DNA from 2 places in the Halioxenophilus aromaticivorans genome. Region 1 is predicted to be linked to the other one. Evidence: predicted binding sites of a transcription regulator. Region 1 holds the regulator's gene; the other holds the start of a gene.
What was found. Region 1 encodes FliA, which starts transcription of late flagellar genes. Its sites were predicted from a motif close to CTAAAGNTNNNNNNNNNNNNGCCGATA; they were not measured.

Region 1 (7,983 bases):
TACCCAAACTCGCTTCGCTAATCTTAAAGGCATGCAATTAGCTTGTGACCGTAAGTTAGAGCAAATGGGCTTTGGTCTGCATTTTCGATCTGAATTTCACAACCAATGTGATTTAAGCCGAGTTCGCAAGCAGGACAGAGCTTGGAAGAGAACCATGGATTATGTCATCGAACGGGTTAAAACCGTGGGCTGTGATCTGGCCAGTAGCGGCGGGCAGATAGCCTTTGTTGGCCCAACCGGTGCGGGTAAAACCACAACCATCGCCAAGTTGGCGACGCGCTATGTGCTTAACAACGGCCGCGAGTCTATTGCTTTGGTAACCGTGGACAACGAGCGTCTTGGATCCCAGAGCCAATTGAAATCCCTGGCTAAGATACTGCAAATACCTCTGCGTTCTGTAGCCTGTGCGGATGACTTACCTGAAACACTGGCAAGCCTAGATTATTGCCGGCTGGTATTAATTGATACGCCTGGGGTTAGTGCTGCTGGGATCAATAGCGACCCGTTTATTCAGCGTCTATTTGACATGCCACAAGTCACTAAGCTAGCGGTGTTGGCTTGTAACGCCCAGCAACGCTTTCAAAAAAGTCTGTTGGACGCCCTAGCGGGCAAGCACGTTAGAGCCGCGGTGCTCACCAAAATGGATGAAACAGACTGCTTAGCAGAAACCTTGGATGTTGTGCTAACCGCGAAGATGCCGGTGGCCTACACCACCGATGGTCAGCGCATTCCTAACGATATTGACATCGCGGAAGCTCAGCCATTGGTAACCATGGCCGAAGCCATTGTTGCTAAGCCCGAGGTTGAATCCAACGCAAGTTCCGATGCAGGAACACTGCAAAAACAATCGGCGTAAAACATCGCTGTTGATGTCTTGCGCTACACTCAAGCATGGCCGGCAAGGCCCTTGCTTGGGTCTTGGTAAGATGGCGTTTTCGCCATTATTGATGGAGTTTTTATGAGTCTATCCAGACCCGTACAAGTAATTGCTGTAACCGGCGGAAAGGGCGGCGTTGGTAAAACCAATTTGTCGGTCAACGTTAGCATGGCCTTAGCCGAGATGCAGCGCAGAGTGGTGTTGTTAGATGCCGACTTGGGCCTTGCCAACGTGGATGTGTTATTGGGCGTCAAGTCGCCCCATAATTTATCAGACGTGCTTAATGGAGTGTGTGACTTACGCGATGTGCTGATTGATGCGCCTGGTGGCATCAAGGTCGTCCCGGCCTCGTCCGGTGTGCAACATATGACCCAGCTCAACGCGCAGCAACACGCTGCGTTGATTAATGCGTTTAGCGATCTAGACCAGCAGCTCGATGTTTTGGTAATTGATACGGCTGCGGGCATATCCGATACGGTGGTGAGTTTTGTTACCGCCTCCCACGAGGTTGTGGTGGTGGTGTGCGATGAGCCGTCTTCTATTACCGATGCCTACGCCTTAATCAAGCTGGTCAGTACCGAGTATCACCAAACTCGTTTTCGAGTGGTAGCGAATATGACGCGCACACTTAACGAGGGGCAGAACCTGTTCAACAAACTGCAACTAGTTTGCGATCGTTTTCTGGATGTGACTTTGCAGTACATCGGTCATATACCTTTTGACGAAAATGTCCGCAAAGCCGTACAAAAACAAACGCCATTATTAACCTATGCGCCACGTTGTCGTGCATCCCAAGCGATTCGCGGTATTGCCGAGAAAATGATCGACTGGCCTTTGCCAACTGGTCCTCGGGGTCACCTCGAATTCTTTGTAGAACGGCTTTTACATACGGCGCAGATGAGGCTCTGATTATGGCAGTACTCGACGGATTAGCTATGTACGATCAAGCGCAACCAGCCCCCCAAGTAGATATTGAACAATACGCGCCGTTGGTAAAGAGAATTGCACATCATATGATGATGCGGATGCCGGCCAGCGTGCAAGTGGAAGATTTGATCCAGGCGGGCATGATCGGTTTATTGGAAGCCTCTACTAAATACGATGCATCTAAGGGCGCCAGTTTTGAAACCTACGCAGGCATTCGTATTCGCGGTGCCATCGTTGATGAAATGCGCCGTGGCGACTGGGCGCCCCGGTCTGTGCACCGCAATGCACGGCGGGTGCAAGAGGCTATGTCTCAGGTGGAATCTCGCACCGGGCGTGACGCCACCGACCAGGAAGTCGCCGCAGAGCTGGAAGTGTCGTTGGACGAATACCACAGCATTCTGCAAGACAGTTCCGGTACGCGGTTATTCAGTTACGAAGAAGCCGTCGGCGATGACGACAGCCGTGTAGCCCAGGATACCAGTGTGGCGGCTTGCCAAAACCCCCATCAAGGAATTCAGCGCGAAAGTTTAAAGCAATCGCTTGCCCAGGCGATAAAGTCTTTACCAGAGCGTGAACAATTAGTGCTGGCACTGTACTACGACGAAGAACTGAACCTTAAAGAGATCGGCCAAATATTAGGCGTCAGTGAATCTCGAGTGAGCCAAATCCATAGCCAGGCGGCCTTGCGTTTGCGAGGACGGCTACAGGAATGGGCGCCGGAGAACAGTTAACCCGTTATCTACCCGGAAATGGCAGTTGAGCTGTTTTGATGGCACTAACTGCAGGGGTACTAGTTTGGTGTTTGTGGCTAACTTAAAGAAAGGCCCAACCGTAAGATGACCAGTTGGCACTTTGCTCATTATTGCTAATGAATGATAAAAAGCGTTCAAATCATGCCGTTTAAGAGCGGACTCTTACAATTTATCCTAAGTCGTAAAAGTCCTTGTCCTAAAAACTGGATACCGCTCAATCACCTACTAGACTAATAAAATGATCAGTTCCCCTACCAGGGCCTATGGAGGTTACATTGGATAAAAATATGAAAATCCTCATCGTTGATGACTTTTCAACTATGAGGCGGATCATTAAAAACCTGTTGCGCGATCTGGGTTTTACCAATACCCAGGAGGCCGATGATGGACAAACGGCATTGCCCATGCTGAAAAACGGTGACTTCGACTTTTTAGTTACCGATTGGAATATGCCTGGTATGACCGGAATCGAGTTACTGCGACAGGTACGTGCCGACGAAAGGCTAAATGCGTTACCGGTATTGATGGTCACGGCTGAAGCGAAACGCGAACAAATCGTAGAGGCGGCACAGTGTGGCGTTAACGGTTACGTAGTTAAACCTTTCACCGCCCAAGCGCTAAAAGAAAAAATCGAGAAAATCTTTGAGCGTGTGAGCTAAGTTGGAGTAGACACCTACTATGGATTCACATCCTGTTGATCCCGGCACGGACGAGGTTATTGCCGAACTTCGTGCCTGTGCCAGTACCTTGGTTGAAAAACTCAATAACGATGAGTATTTACAAGCCAGCGAAGTTATCTCCAAACTCAACCACTCCCGTGACAACCTAGTTTTTAACAGCGTTGGGCGGTTAACGCGTGCCCTGCACAGCGCGATTGTCAATTTTAATGTAGACGGCCAGTCCGAGGCCAAGGCGCCCAGCGATCGCTCTCAAATGACCGATGCCAGTGACAGGTTGCACTACGTTTTAGAGTTAACACAAACTGCCGCTGATAAAACCATGGATAAAGTTGAGGCGTCGGCGCCGATCGCCGATGCCTTGAGTAGCGAATCTCAGGCCTTGCGCCAGGAGTGGAGCCGGATTAAGCGCCGGGAAATGGACGCTGAAGAATTCAGCGCTTTGTACTATCGCATGGATCAATTTTTGGAAAAAATTGAAGGTGGCGCTGAACAACTGAACAGAAACCTGCAAGAAATTATTCTAGAGCAGGGTTATCAGGACCTAACTGGCCAAGTACTGAAAAAGGTCATTGGTTTGGTTTCGGATGTGGAAACTGAGCTGGTCAATCTGGTTCGAATCGCGGGCCACGTAGAAGATATTGCAGGTTTTGATTCAACCGCCGATATCAATGAGAACAAGAACGAAACATCAGACTCTAGCGGAGAAGGCCCTCAGATACACGCCGACAAACGTGACGATGTCGTTAAAAACCAAGATGAAGTAGACGATCTGCTCTCAAGCTTGGGTTTTTGATGCCGATGTTTAAAGAACTAAACAAACGGTAATAGGTTAGAGGAACATTGAATGTTCGGTGATGACGAAGAGATACTGCAGGACTTCCTAGTCGAGGCAGGCGAAATTCTCGAATTACTTTCCGAGCAGCTGGTGGAGTTGGAGCAGCGTCCTGACGACAAAGATTTGCTGAATGCAATCTTCCGTGGCTTTCACACGGTAAAGGGTGGTGCGGGATTCTTACAGCTTAATGCCATGGTGGACTGCTGCCATGTAACGGAAAACTTGTTCGATATTCTTCGTAACGGCCAGCGCGATGTGACGCCGGAATTAATGGACGTGGTGTTGCAGTCATTGGACACCGTCAACAGTCAATTCCAAGAGATTCAATCCCGCCAGGAGCCAACGCCTGCAGACCCGGCGATTATTAAACTACTCGAGCGTCTAGTTGCCGGTGAAGATATCTCCGCCGATGGTGAGCCTGCTGAAGCGAGCGCGGTAGAGCCTGCAGCTGAAATAGTAGTTACACCTGCTGCTGACACTAGCGATGCCGATTTTGAAAACCTTTTGGACAACATCGAAAGCGAACCTGCGTCTGCAGTAGAGCCGCCAGTAACTCAAAGCGCACCAGGCAGTGCCGGCGGCGACATCAGCGAAGATGAGTTCGAGGATTTACTCGATCAGATACACGGTAAGGGCAAAGGCCCAGGGGCAACCGCGCCTGCTACAAGTGACGAGACCGGTGCGATTCCCGAACCAGAAGCTGCTCCGGCTACTCCGGCGGCCGCTGGCGATGATGTTATTACTGAAGACGAGTTTGAAGCCCTTTTAGATCAGCTGCATGGTGAGGGCCAAGCGCCCGGAGCCGGTGACACGCCCGCGCCCGCAGCCAACGCTGAACCAGCAGCTGCTGCGCCCAGCAGTGATAATATTTCCGACGACGAGTTCGAGGCTCTACTCGATCAATTACACGGTAAAGGTAAGGGGCCGACTGCTGGAGCGCCAGCCGCCAGCACGCCACCTCCCGCTGCGCAGCAAACCTCATCTGTACCGCCGGTGGAGCCAGCTCCTACTACACCAACGCCACCGCCAGCGGCGGTACCGCCGGCCAAACCTGCGGCTAGTTCTTCTCCCGCTGCAAAACCGGCCCCAGGCAAACCCGAATTAAAGGCAGTGTCCGGTGGCGCCAAGCCCGCCGCGCCTGCAGTGAAAGCGCCCACGCCGCCCGGCAAAGACAGCGGCGCAGCCGCGGCCGAAGCGACGGTTCGCGTTGATACTCAACGCCTAGACGACATCATGAATATGGTTGGCGAACTCGTATTGGTTCGCAATCGGTTGGTTCGCCTGGGCGATGAACGCAGTGACGAGACTCTGTCCAAAGCCGTGTCTAACCTGGATGTGGTCACAGCCGATTTACAATCCGCTGTAATGAAAACGCGGATGCAACCGATCAAGAAAGTGTTTGGTCGTTTTCCACGCGTGGTGCGAGATCTGGCGCGTAATCTAAAGAAAGAAATCGCGCTGGAGCTTGTGGGCGAAGAAACCGATTTGGATAAAAACCTAGTGGAAGCACTGGCCGATCCATTGGTTCACTTGGTGCGCAACTCCGTGGACCATGGTATCGAGTTACCGGAAATACGCGAGCAAAACAACAAGCCGCGCATGGGTAAAGTGATCCTCTCTGCGCAGCAAGAGGGCGATCATATTCTGCTATCCATAACGGATGATGGCGGTGGTATGGATGCCAACAAGCTGCGTGGTATCGCGGTGGAAAAAGGCGTTTGCGATGAAGATGCAGCAGCCAGACTATCGGACCAAGAAGCCTTTGCCTTAATTTTTGCGCCGGGCTTCTCAACCAAGAAAGAAATCTCCGACGTCTCTGGCCGAGGCGTGGGTATGGATGTGGTTAAAACCAAAATCACCCAGCTCAATGGCACCATAGAGATCCATTCGCAAATGGGCGAAGGCACTCGCTTCGATATCAAAGTGCCGTTGACGTTGGCCATTATGCCAACGCTGATGATCATGCTGGAAGACCAAACCTTCGCTTTACCGCTGGTCAATGTGGACGAAATTTTCCACATGGATTTGACCAAAACCAACGTGGTAGATGGCCAGGAATGCATTACTATTCGTGAGAAAGCTATCCCAATCTTCCATTTGAAACATTGGTTAGTGCCATCATGCCCTTATAGCGAGCCGAAGGAAGGCCACGTTGTGATTGTATCAGTGGGCACTCAACGCGTCGGCTTTGTGGTGGACCAACTGATTGGCCAAGAAGAGGTGGTGATTAAGCCGCTTGGTAAAATGCTTCATGGAACCCCAGGAATGGCCGGCGCGACCATAACCGGTGACGGCACCATTGCTCTGATTTTGGATGTGCCGTCGATGTTAAAACGTTACGTAGGCAACGCCGCGTAGCTAACGTTATGTCCGTCAGCGAAGAGATACGTTTAGGGTTTTACGTCGATGCCTATTAATGTATTGGTGGTAGATGACAGCAGCTTTTTTCGCCGTCGCTTAGCCGAAATAATTAATGAACATCCCCACCTAAAGGTGTGCGGCGTAGCCACCAATGGCCGTGAGGCCATCGAGTTGGCCGCAGCCAAAAAGCCAGATGTAATCACCATGGATTACGAAATGCCGTTTATGGATGGGTTAACGGCCGTACGTGAGATAATGGCCACCAACCCAAGGCCCATACTCATGCTTTCGTCTTTAACCTACGATGGTGCTCGGGTTACGCTGGATGCACTGGACGTGGGGGCGGTTGATTTTTTGCCCAAAAATTTCGCTGATGTGTCTCGTCAGTCCGCCAGTTTAAAGGCGAAGTTACACGAGAAAATACTGGCGGTTGCTAAACCTGAAAAAACCGTAAAAGCCTCGCTTCCGGTTCAGAAAAATCAAGCTCTTAAAAGCTTCGAAAACACAACAAAAAAGCCATCTGCATCGGTTCAGCCAATAAGACGGGTTGAAACGCTGTTGGGGCGAAAAAAAATTCTGGGTATCGGTGCTTCAACCGGTGGCCCAGTCGCACTGCTGGAGGTGCTACGGCATCTACCAGCAAATTTTCCGGTACCCATATTACTCATACAACATATGCCGGAAAGCTTCACTCGCGCATTTGCCGAGCGATTAGACAGTCAATGCAACATTCGCGTACATCTCGCTGAGGACGGTATGTCTTTAGCGCCTGGTAGCGCATACCTCGCGCCTGGCGGCCAACAAATGTTAGTGGACGCCAAGGATCGATCGAGGCTAAGAATTATGCCAGGGGATGACCGATTAAATTATAAGCCTTCGGTGGATATTACTTTTGCATCCGCGGCAAACAATTACCAATCGGCGTTTTTAGCGATGGTATTGACTGGAATGGGTAGTGATGGCTGTCAAGGTTGTCGCGTCGTTAAAGAGCAGGGCGGTCTGGTATGGTCTCAAGATCAAGACAGCAGTGTGATTTACGGCATGCCCATGGCTGTTGCAAAGGCAAACTTGTCGGATCGAGTCTTGAATCTTAACGATATCTGCAAGACTCTCAAAACTGCGTTTAGTTGTTAAGCGCAGATCCTTCACGTTATATCCCCTCCGAAGTCGTTCTTTCACCCGTTGGTAGGTAAGGATGGATAAGCTCAGTTTTTTGGGTGTGATAATAGGATTTGCAGCGCTGCTGGGGGGTAATTTCCTGGAAGGCGGCAGCTGGCAATCCTTGGTTAATGGACCAGCAGCTTTAGTAGTGGTTGGTGGCACCTTGGGGGCGGCTATTTTACAAACGCCCATGGAAAATCTCCAACGCGCCTGGGATATTCTGCGCTGGGTTATTCACCCCCCAGTCTACCACTATGAGGCGGGCATCAATAAAATTGTTCAGTGGGCCGACGCTGCCCGTCGCGAGGGCTTACTGGGCTTGGAAGATATTGCCGAGCGCGAACCCGACGAATTCTCGCAAAAGGGTTTACTCCTGCTTATCGATGGTGC
Region 2 (7,983 bases), 2.3 Mb from region 1:
TAACGGCTTAAGCCAGCTCACCCGAGCTGGCTTTTTTTTCGCCTTAGAAAATCTATGGGAATTGTTCCCTGGGTTTTTCAGGCAAAGTTCTGTATCCGCTCCTGTTTGGCCTGCCGATAATTCCTCTGCATTTTAAAACCAATAACAACAGAGGTATGCAATGTCTTCTAACACCAACAATAAGAGAACTGTGCTCCGGTTGGCAGTGGCCGGTCTGTGCGCAATGGCCGCACCTTGGGTAGCTGCTAAAGGGGTAACCTGGGCAGACATCGAAAACGATGCGAATACTCCGGAAGACGTATTAATGTACGGAATGGGGCCTAAAGCCCAGCGTTTTAGCCCGCTCAAACAAATTAACAAAAAGAATGTGCATGCGCTTTCTCCCGCCTGGGTAATGAGTTTTGGCGATGAAAAACAGCGTGGGCAAGAGGCTCAAGCTCTGGTTTACGATGGTACTGTCTACGTGACCGGCAGCTACTCCCGTATTTTTGCCTTCGACGCTAAGACCGGGGCAAAAAAATGGTCCTATTCCCATCGACTACCGGAAGGCATTCGGCCCTGCTGCGATGTGATCAATCGGGGTGCCGCTATTTTTGGTGATTTGGTTTATTTCGGAACTCTGGATGCCGGGATCGTCGCTTTGGATCGCCACACAGGAAAACCAGTGTGGAAAAAACGTTTTGGTGACTATGAAGCGGGCTATACCATGACCGGCGCCCCCACACTCGTTAAAGATCAGAAAACTGGCAGGGTGCTTTTGATTCATGGATCTTCAGGCGATGAGTTCGGTGTGGTCGGCAAACTATTTGCACGCGACCCGTTGACCGGTGAAGAAGTTTGGATGCGCCCCTTTGTAGAAGGGCATATGGGCCGTTTGAATGGTAAAGAAAGCACACCCACCGGTGGAGTAATGCCTGAAGACGTTAAAACTTGGCCGCGCGATGAAAACGGTGAGTTGGTTGAGGCTTGGCATCACGGCGGCGGTGCTCCTTGGCAGAGCGCCAGCTTCGATGTGGCAACCAATACCATTATCATCGGCGCTGGCAATCCCGCGCCTTGGAACACCTGGAAGCGCACCGCCAAAGGGGACGATCCACGCAATTGGGACAATTTATATACCTCTGGGCAGGTAGGTGTGGACCCCTCGACCGGCGAAGTGAAATGGTTCTACCAGCACACCCCTAACGATGCGTGGGATTTCTCCGGTAACAATGAATTAGTGTTATTTGAATACAAAGATAAAGGCAAGACAGTAAAGGCAACGGCACACGCAGATCGCAATGGTTTTTTCTACGTTGTTGATAGAGACAACGGAAAATTTATACGCGGTTTCCCTTTTGTTGATGGCGTCACCTGGGCCACTCATATAGACCCCAAAACCGGTAAGCCGGTGGAAGTAGAAGGGCAAAGGCCACCGCTGCCTGGGCTGGGTGAAGAAAAAGGAAAATCCATAGAAGTATCGCCGCCATTTCTGGGTGGGAAAAACTGGAACCCCATGGCTTATAGCCAGAATACGGGTTGGTTCTATATGGGGGCCAATCACTGGAAAGAAGATTACTGGACCGAAGAAGTCAACTACAGCAAGGGTAATGCTTATTTAGGGCAGGGTTTTCGTATCAAAAAGATGTACGACGATCACGTTGGAGTGCTACGCGCGGTGGATCCAAAATCCAGTGAAATAAAATGGTCGCATAAAGAAAAACTGCCTTTATGGGCCGGGGTTTTGGCCACCAAAGGCGGCTTGATCTTTACCGGTACCAGCGATGGTTTTATTAAAGCATTTGACGAAAAAACCGGCGAAGAGCTGTGGAAGTTTCAAACCGGATCAGGCGTCGTATCTTGTCCAATTACGTGGCAGCTGGACGGTGAGCAGTACATCGGTTTTGCCTCGGGTTATGGTGGCGCGGTGCCGTTATGGGGCGGAGATATGGCGGATTTGACCAAGCCCGTGGCCCAGGGTGGCTCATTTTGGGTTTTTAAATTACCCAAAACCTAGCTGTTGAAAGTTTGGTAGTTTGTGTGATTTAGGCGGGGTATCCCGCTTTTTTTAACGAGGCATTATTATGTTTCATTGGTTATTATTAATGCTTGTCTTCGGCAGTGCGTTAGCCCTGGCAAGCGACGACTTTTACGATGGTGTACAAGTCATTAACGGTTGTGAAATAAAGCCAAAAACGGTGTGCGCCGATGTGGATTTATCCGGTGTTGATTTAAAACACGCTGATTTATCCGGTGCGCGATTCTCCAAGGTGAAATTCCATGCCGCAGATCTGCGACATGCTGATTTGAGCTACGTAAAATTCGCGCAATGCTCTTTGGATGGGGCCAATCTTGCCTCAGCCAATTTGAATCACGCGGATGTGCGTTCGTCCTCTTTTACAAACGCTAATTTAGAAGGCATTACGGCGTGGGCACTGTTTGCCCAGGGCGTTGATTTTTCTGGCAGCAATATGGACGGCGCTAACATTGACCAGGGGCGGCTTTCTGGTGCTAATCTAACTGCAGTGAGCTTGCGCGCGGCTCGATTAGAAAGAACCTGGATGGGGAAAGCGAAGTTAATCAATGCCGATCTCACCAATGCCAACATTCAGGAAGCAAAGCTTAATGCTGCCAATTTGGCGGGTGCCACTTTTGACGGCACTCGAATTCACTACGCGATATTTGCCGGTGCATTTATGCAAGGGTGCACAGGCTGCCCAAAAGATTGGTAGCGCCAGCGCGTTTCAAACCCTGAGGAGCCTTGGGTTATAGCGCTACTTTAATACGCGAATTACGCGAAAATTGGCTGCTTAAAAACTCCATTTGGTCGCCTCTAATTCGGTCGCTGTTGATCAGCGCTAAATATTCCGCGGTATTGGGTTTAAAGGGCAGGGCGATAAGCTCCATGCTGATCTCAGACAGCAAAAAATTGCTCTTACGCTGATTGCAGCGTTTACAGGCGGCAACCACGTTGGTCCAGGTATCTAGGCCGCCGCGACTCACTGGGATTATGTGGTCTCGGGACAGTAGTTCCAGCTCAAAGTGGCCACCGCAGTATAAGCATTGGTAGTTGTCCCGGGAGAACAGAGCTCGGTTGGTGAGCGGTGGCACTACGTGGGCTCGGTTAACGCGCTTACCATTGCAGGCGACGATGGCAGGCAAATCCATGGTGGTTTGCTCACCGGTAAACCGGGAGTAGCCGCCGTGGACGCGGCGCACCACGCCACCCAGGGACCAACACACCAGGTCACGTGCGAAAAGACAGGTAGCTTGTTTCCAATGCAGCCATTCGATGGGCTGGCCGGCTGAATTCAGCCGCAGTATGCGCGGTTCCATAGGAATCCTCGTTCGCTAATGCTATCAGGCAGAAAATGGGCGGTATTTTTACAGCGAGGTGAAGACTGGCACCGGAGCGAGGAGGGCCCCAGCGGGTAGAGGGATGTACAAATGGTGTAACGGGCAATCCGAATACGACTTATGAAGGCGAGACTCCTTCCATTTGGGCGCCCATGGCGAGGTGCCTGGCGCGTTTGTATACTTTACTTGTTGACCTATGAATACTGCTGTTTCCAGGACCGGTGATACAATCAATTGGCCTGTTGCGATGGTTGGGTTAACGAAATCGTCAGTCTGGAAAACAATCGGCTATAAACTAGCCAAAGAATATGGCATTTCTATGACGATGCCAACAAATTGTTCTATTTTTCAACGCTAAGCGGTGTTTTTGAACAGCGTGTATAGCCTTAGGTGAAGACCTGAGCGTGGCATCTATGAAAGAGGATGCAGGAGGGTGTAAACCACGCCCCCAGGGCAACACAGGCAGGTCAACGAAGGCAGGTCAACCTAGTCATTCCAATTGGAGCGTATCAAATGGCCCTGGCGGCGAACAATGTGCTGAATTAGCAATTCTTGGTCGTTGCTAGCCATACCAAAGAAATCCATGCGTACGTAATATTCCTCGTCCCTAACCTTCTCTGAAGATATTACCCGAGCGTAGGTGGAAATGTTGATGTTACCGGGGATCAGCACCAGATCTACCAGTAGAATATCTTCTTCTCGCAGGCCTTCTTCTACCTCTAAGCCCATACCGCAGGCACTGATGTTGACCTGCCGAATTTTGTGCGCCAAGCGTTGCACCAAATAGTTGTCGATCTCCATTTGGTTGACCAATGCATTGATTTTGCGGTCGAAAGCCTCTAGCAACGTGGCAAGCTTAGGGTCGCTAACTTTGATTTCATTGAGCTCGTAGGCGATGGTTTTATCGAGGTCGTTGAGCAAACCAAAGATGTCTGATTGATGGGGCGGTTCCGATTGACCCATCAATTCGTTTTCTTCCACCATTTGGTAAGATACGCCTATGTGGTCATCTATGCGGAAGAAACGGCGTCGATCATCTGTCATGGCTATACCTATTGTTCTTAAAAGATTTCATCCGGTGTTAACTCAAATAAGTAGTCTGGGTCCAAGTCCAAATCACGCAGTAAATTACCGCCGTCTTGTTTGAGCATTTCTTTATCTGCATCCGATAATTCATCGGCCAGGCTTTGGCGCACTACAATTTCCACGCGTCGGTTTCGGGTGCGGCCTTCTTCGCTGTCATTGCTAGCCAAGGGTTTGGTATCGGCAAAACCCATAATTTGGAATCGGTCCTTGTCCAACACGCTGCCTTTCATTAATTCCATCGCCACAGACACCGCTCGGGAAGAAGACAGTTCAAAGTTGGAGCGGAACCGCTGCCGGCGAATGGGAATATTATCGGTGTGCCCCTCGACTGATATTGCTCCCTGGGTGTCTTTTAGTACTTCGCGCACTTCGCTTAATACATCGTAATAACTTTCTGCCAAATCGGCGGAGCCAGATTTAAATGCGCCTTTTTCTCGAATGCGAATAATGATGTTGCGGCTTTGGGTTTCGACTTCTACCTCGCCCTTAATAATTTGATCTTGCAGGGCTTTGGCCAATTCGGTGGCGTCGTCTTGGGCCTTGGCCTCCGCTTGTTCCACCAAATCTTTTATTTCTTGTTTTATTCGGGCTTTGACACCGGCGTCGCGACTGTCCTCACCTTGTTCGATGTCATATTCCATTTGGCAATCGACTTCTAGGTTCATCTCGGTAAAGTCGTCGGTGTTTTGGTATATCACATTCAATGGCGTAGGCTCGGGAATGCCCGGGCTAAATTCCTGGGCAATAATACTGGTGCCCTTGGGTGGGTCATCCAAACTGACTTTATTCTGCACACCGAAGGCGTTGGCCATGGAGCCGGCCAAACGCTTAAATTTTTGCGCATCCATCTCGGAAAACGAGAGTAGCAATACGAAAAAACACATCAGCAGCGACATCAAGTCGGCAAAGGTGCCCATCCAGGCCGGTAACCCCGCTGGACAGTCGCACTTATGCTCTTCTTCGTCACTCATGCCGTAAACTTCCTAGGGCCGGATTATTCGTCAACACCGCTGTCGCGTTTACCTTCGGGTAAATAAGTGCGCAGCATAGTGTCGATCACACGTGGGTTTTGTCCGGCCTGAATGGCCAACAATGCATCAATAACCAGATTTTTTACCATGGCTTCTTCGGCTGCTCGTAAAGAAAGTTTATCGGCAATGGGTTCGGTAATACCGTTGGCCAGCACCGCACCGTAGAGCGTGGTTAACAGGGCCACCGCCATGGCGGGGCCAATGGATTTCGGGTCACTCATGTTGGCCAGCATGGCTACGAGTCCGATCAGGGTTCCAATCATCCCCATGGCGGGGGCCATACCGGTGATGTCGCTGAAAATTTTGGCACCGTTTGCGTGGCGTTCTTCAGCCATGGTTCTATCTTTGGAAAGCACGCTTTTGACAACGTCAGCATCGTGACCGTCTACCAAGAGTTGGATGCCTTTTTGTAAAAAGTCGCTGCTGACTTCCTTCCCCTCCAACGACAGCAAGCCACCTTTACGGGCGGCGTCGGCCAGCTCAACGATTTCGCTAATCAGCTCGGAGGGATCGTCGATTTTGTTGGAGAAACTCTTGCCGGCGACTTTCATGGCGCCCAAAAACTGGCCCAAGCCAAATTTAGCCATAACGGCAAAGATACTTCCGCCGACCACGATAATAAGTGACGGAATGTTGATGAACATGGCCAGCGAGCCACTCATCAACATGGTGACGACAATCAAGCCCATCGCACCCAATAAACCGACAATCGTTGCTAAATCCACACGCCACTCCTTACACGGGCAATTTTGGTGTTACCGTTTGTCTCTATTCTTCGGCCATGATGAGAGAATCATTAGGCCCAAATTTAGGCCGTGCTGATTTGGCGCGTCGGGCGGTTTAGGTGCGGTGTAGGACGATTGGTACGCCTTGGCAGTGGCGCGCTAATCCGTGACAATAAGCGATTGACCGCGCCCTTGGGCTTAGGTAGGGTGCAGCGTGATAACCGATGGGGAAAAGGTATGGCAGCCCGTAAAAAGAACATGGATTTCGAAACTGCATTGGCCGAGCTTGAAGGGCTAATTGAGCAGCTGGAATCCGGTGACTTAACCCTGGATGCGTCGCTAAAAGCGTTTGAACAGGGCGTTAAGCTCACCCGTGAGTGCCAATTACAGCTGGCCGATGCTGAACAAAAGGTCAGCAAGTTGGTGGCCGAGCAAGGCGAGTTGAAACTCACTGATTTCGACCAAAATGAGGCCGCGCCCTAGCTAGGTGATCACCGGTGCCACGCAGCCGGTTACATTCCCGAGACTACACCAGAGCAAACCCCGCCATAGCCAAGCAACAGAGCCAGTAACTTGTTTCAAAAATTCTTAAAGACCAGCCAAACCAGAGTTGAGTTGGCGCTGGACCAGTGGCTGCAAGCCGCCACGGATGACAACGCAAAATTGACGGAAGCTATGCGCTACAGTGCCATGAATGGCGGTAAACGTGTGCGCTCATTATTGGCGTTTGCCAGCGCCGAAGCCTGTGGCGAGCCGGCCAGGGATTCTCTAGATGCCATTGCCTGTGCCATAGAGTGCATTCACGCTTACAGTCTTATTCACGATGATCTGCCCGCCATGGATGACGACGACCTGCGCCGAGGCAAAGCCAGTTGTCACATCGCCTACGGTGAAGCCAATGCCATCTTGGCCGGTGATGCTCTGCAAGCCGAAGCTTTCCGCATATTGACGGCCCCAGAACTGGCACTGGCCAGCGAAATAAAGGTGCAACTGGTGCAGGAGTTGGCCCTGGCCTCTGGAAGCCAGGGCATGGTTTTGGGCCAAGCCGTGGATCTAAACGCTGTGTCACAAACCCTCAGTCAGTCCCAATTAGAAACCATGCACAGGCTGAAAACCGGTGCATTGATTCGCGCTGCAGTGCGCATGGGGGCCGTTGCCACAGGCGCAAATGACACCGAGCTTGCACAACTAACGCAATATGCCCAGTGTGTGGGCTTAGCCTTCCAAGTAAAAGACGATGTGTTGGATGTCACTGCGGACACCAGTACCCTGGGCAAACCGCAAGGCGCCGATGCCGATATGAACAAGCCCACGTTTGTGTCTTTACTGGGGCTTAAAGAGGCAGAAAGATACGCCCAGAGCCTACATCGCCAAGCCTTGGATGTGTTGGCCGGCTTTGATTATCGCGCCGATAACCTACGCCATATATCGGGGTATATAGTGAATCGGGCTCACTAAAGCCCGTGTTGTCGGCTGCCGATCGGCGCCGGCATTACCAGGGCCGACCAGCAAAGGACCGGCCGGCAGTTAGTGATATTAATTCACGCCAATGATCGCTAAAATGCCCCTTTTTTGAATGGGCCCTTTCGAATCCAAGGGTCTAACCACGTATTCACTGCTGTTTGCCTTATTGATTATGTCGACTGAAATACCTCACATTCGCCCAGAGACGCCCCTGCTCGATAGCATCGAGAGCCCTGCGGATCTGCGCGCCCTTGATGAGGCGCAGTTGCCAGAGCTGGCACAGCAGTTGCGCGAGTTTTTACTGTACAGCGTGGGCAAAACCGGTGGCCATTTTGGCGCAG

Region 2: a site for FliA is predicted at 6,227-6,253, ahead of pomA (flagellar motor protein PomA). Genes of this name have one in related genera too.

What each region holds. Positions count from the first base shown of each region.
Region 1 is NZ_AP031496.1:2,230,086-2,238,068, forward strand. It holds gene ACGHM3_RS09680 (DEAD/DEAH box helicase family protein) at 1-856, shown strand, start outside; gene ACGHM3_RS09685 (MinD/ParA family protein) at 959-1,786, shown strand; gene ACGHM3_RS09690 (RNA polymerase sigma factor FliA) at 1,813-2,535, shown strand; gene cheY (chemotaxis response regulator CheY) at 2,832-3,215, shown strand; gene ACGHM3_RS09700 (protein phosphatase CheZ) at 3,235-4,029, shown strand; gene ACGHM3_RS09705 (chemotaxis protein CheA) at 4,081-6,429, shown strand; gene ACGHM3_RS09710 (chemotaxis response regulator protein-glutamate methylesterase) at 6,478-7,566, shown strand; gene ACGHM3_RS09715 (flagellar motor protein) at 7,628-7,983, shown strand, end outside.
Region 2 is NZ_AP031496.1:4,521,405-4,529,387, reverse strand. It holds gene ACGHM3_RS19355 (methanol/ethanol family PQQ-dependent dehydrogenase) at 224-1,996, shown strand; gene ACGHM3_RS19350 (pentapeptide repeat-containing protein) at 2,064-2,711, shown strand; gene ACGHM3_RS19345 (HNH endonuclease) at 2,746-3,315, opposite strand; gene ACGHM3_RS19340 (PilZ domain-containing protein) at 3,823-4,380, opposite strand; gene ACGHM3_RS19335 (flagellar motor protein MotB) at 4,398-5,393, opposite strand; gene pomA (flagellar motor protein PomA) at 5,417-6,178, opposite strand; gene ACGHM3_RS19325 (exodeoxyribonuclease VII small subunit) at 6,416-6,661, shown strand; gene ACGHM3_RS19320 (farnesyl diphosphate synthase) at 6,752-7,636, shown strand; gene dxs (1-deoxy-D-xylulose-5-phosphate synthase) at 7,836-7,983, shown strand, end outside.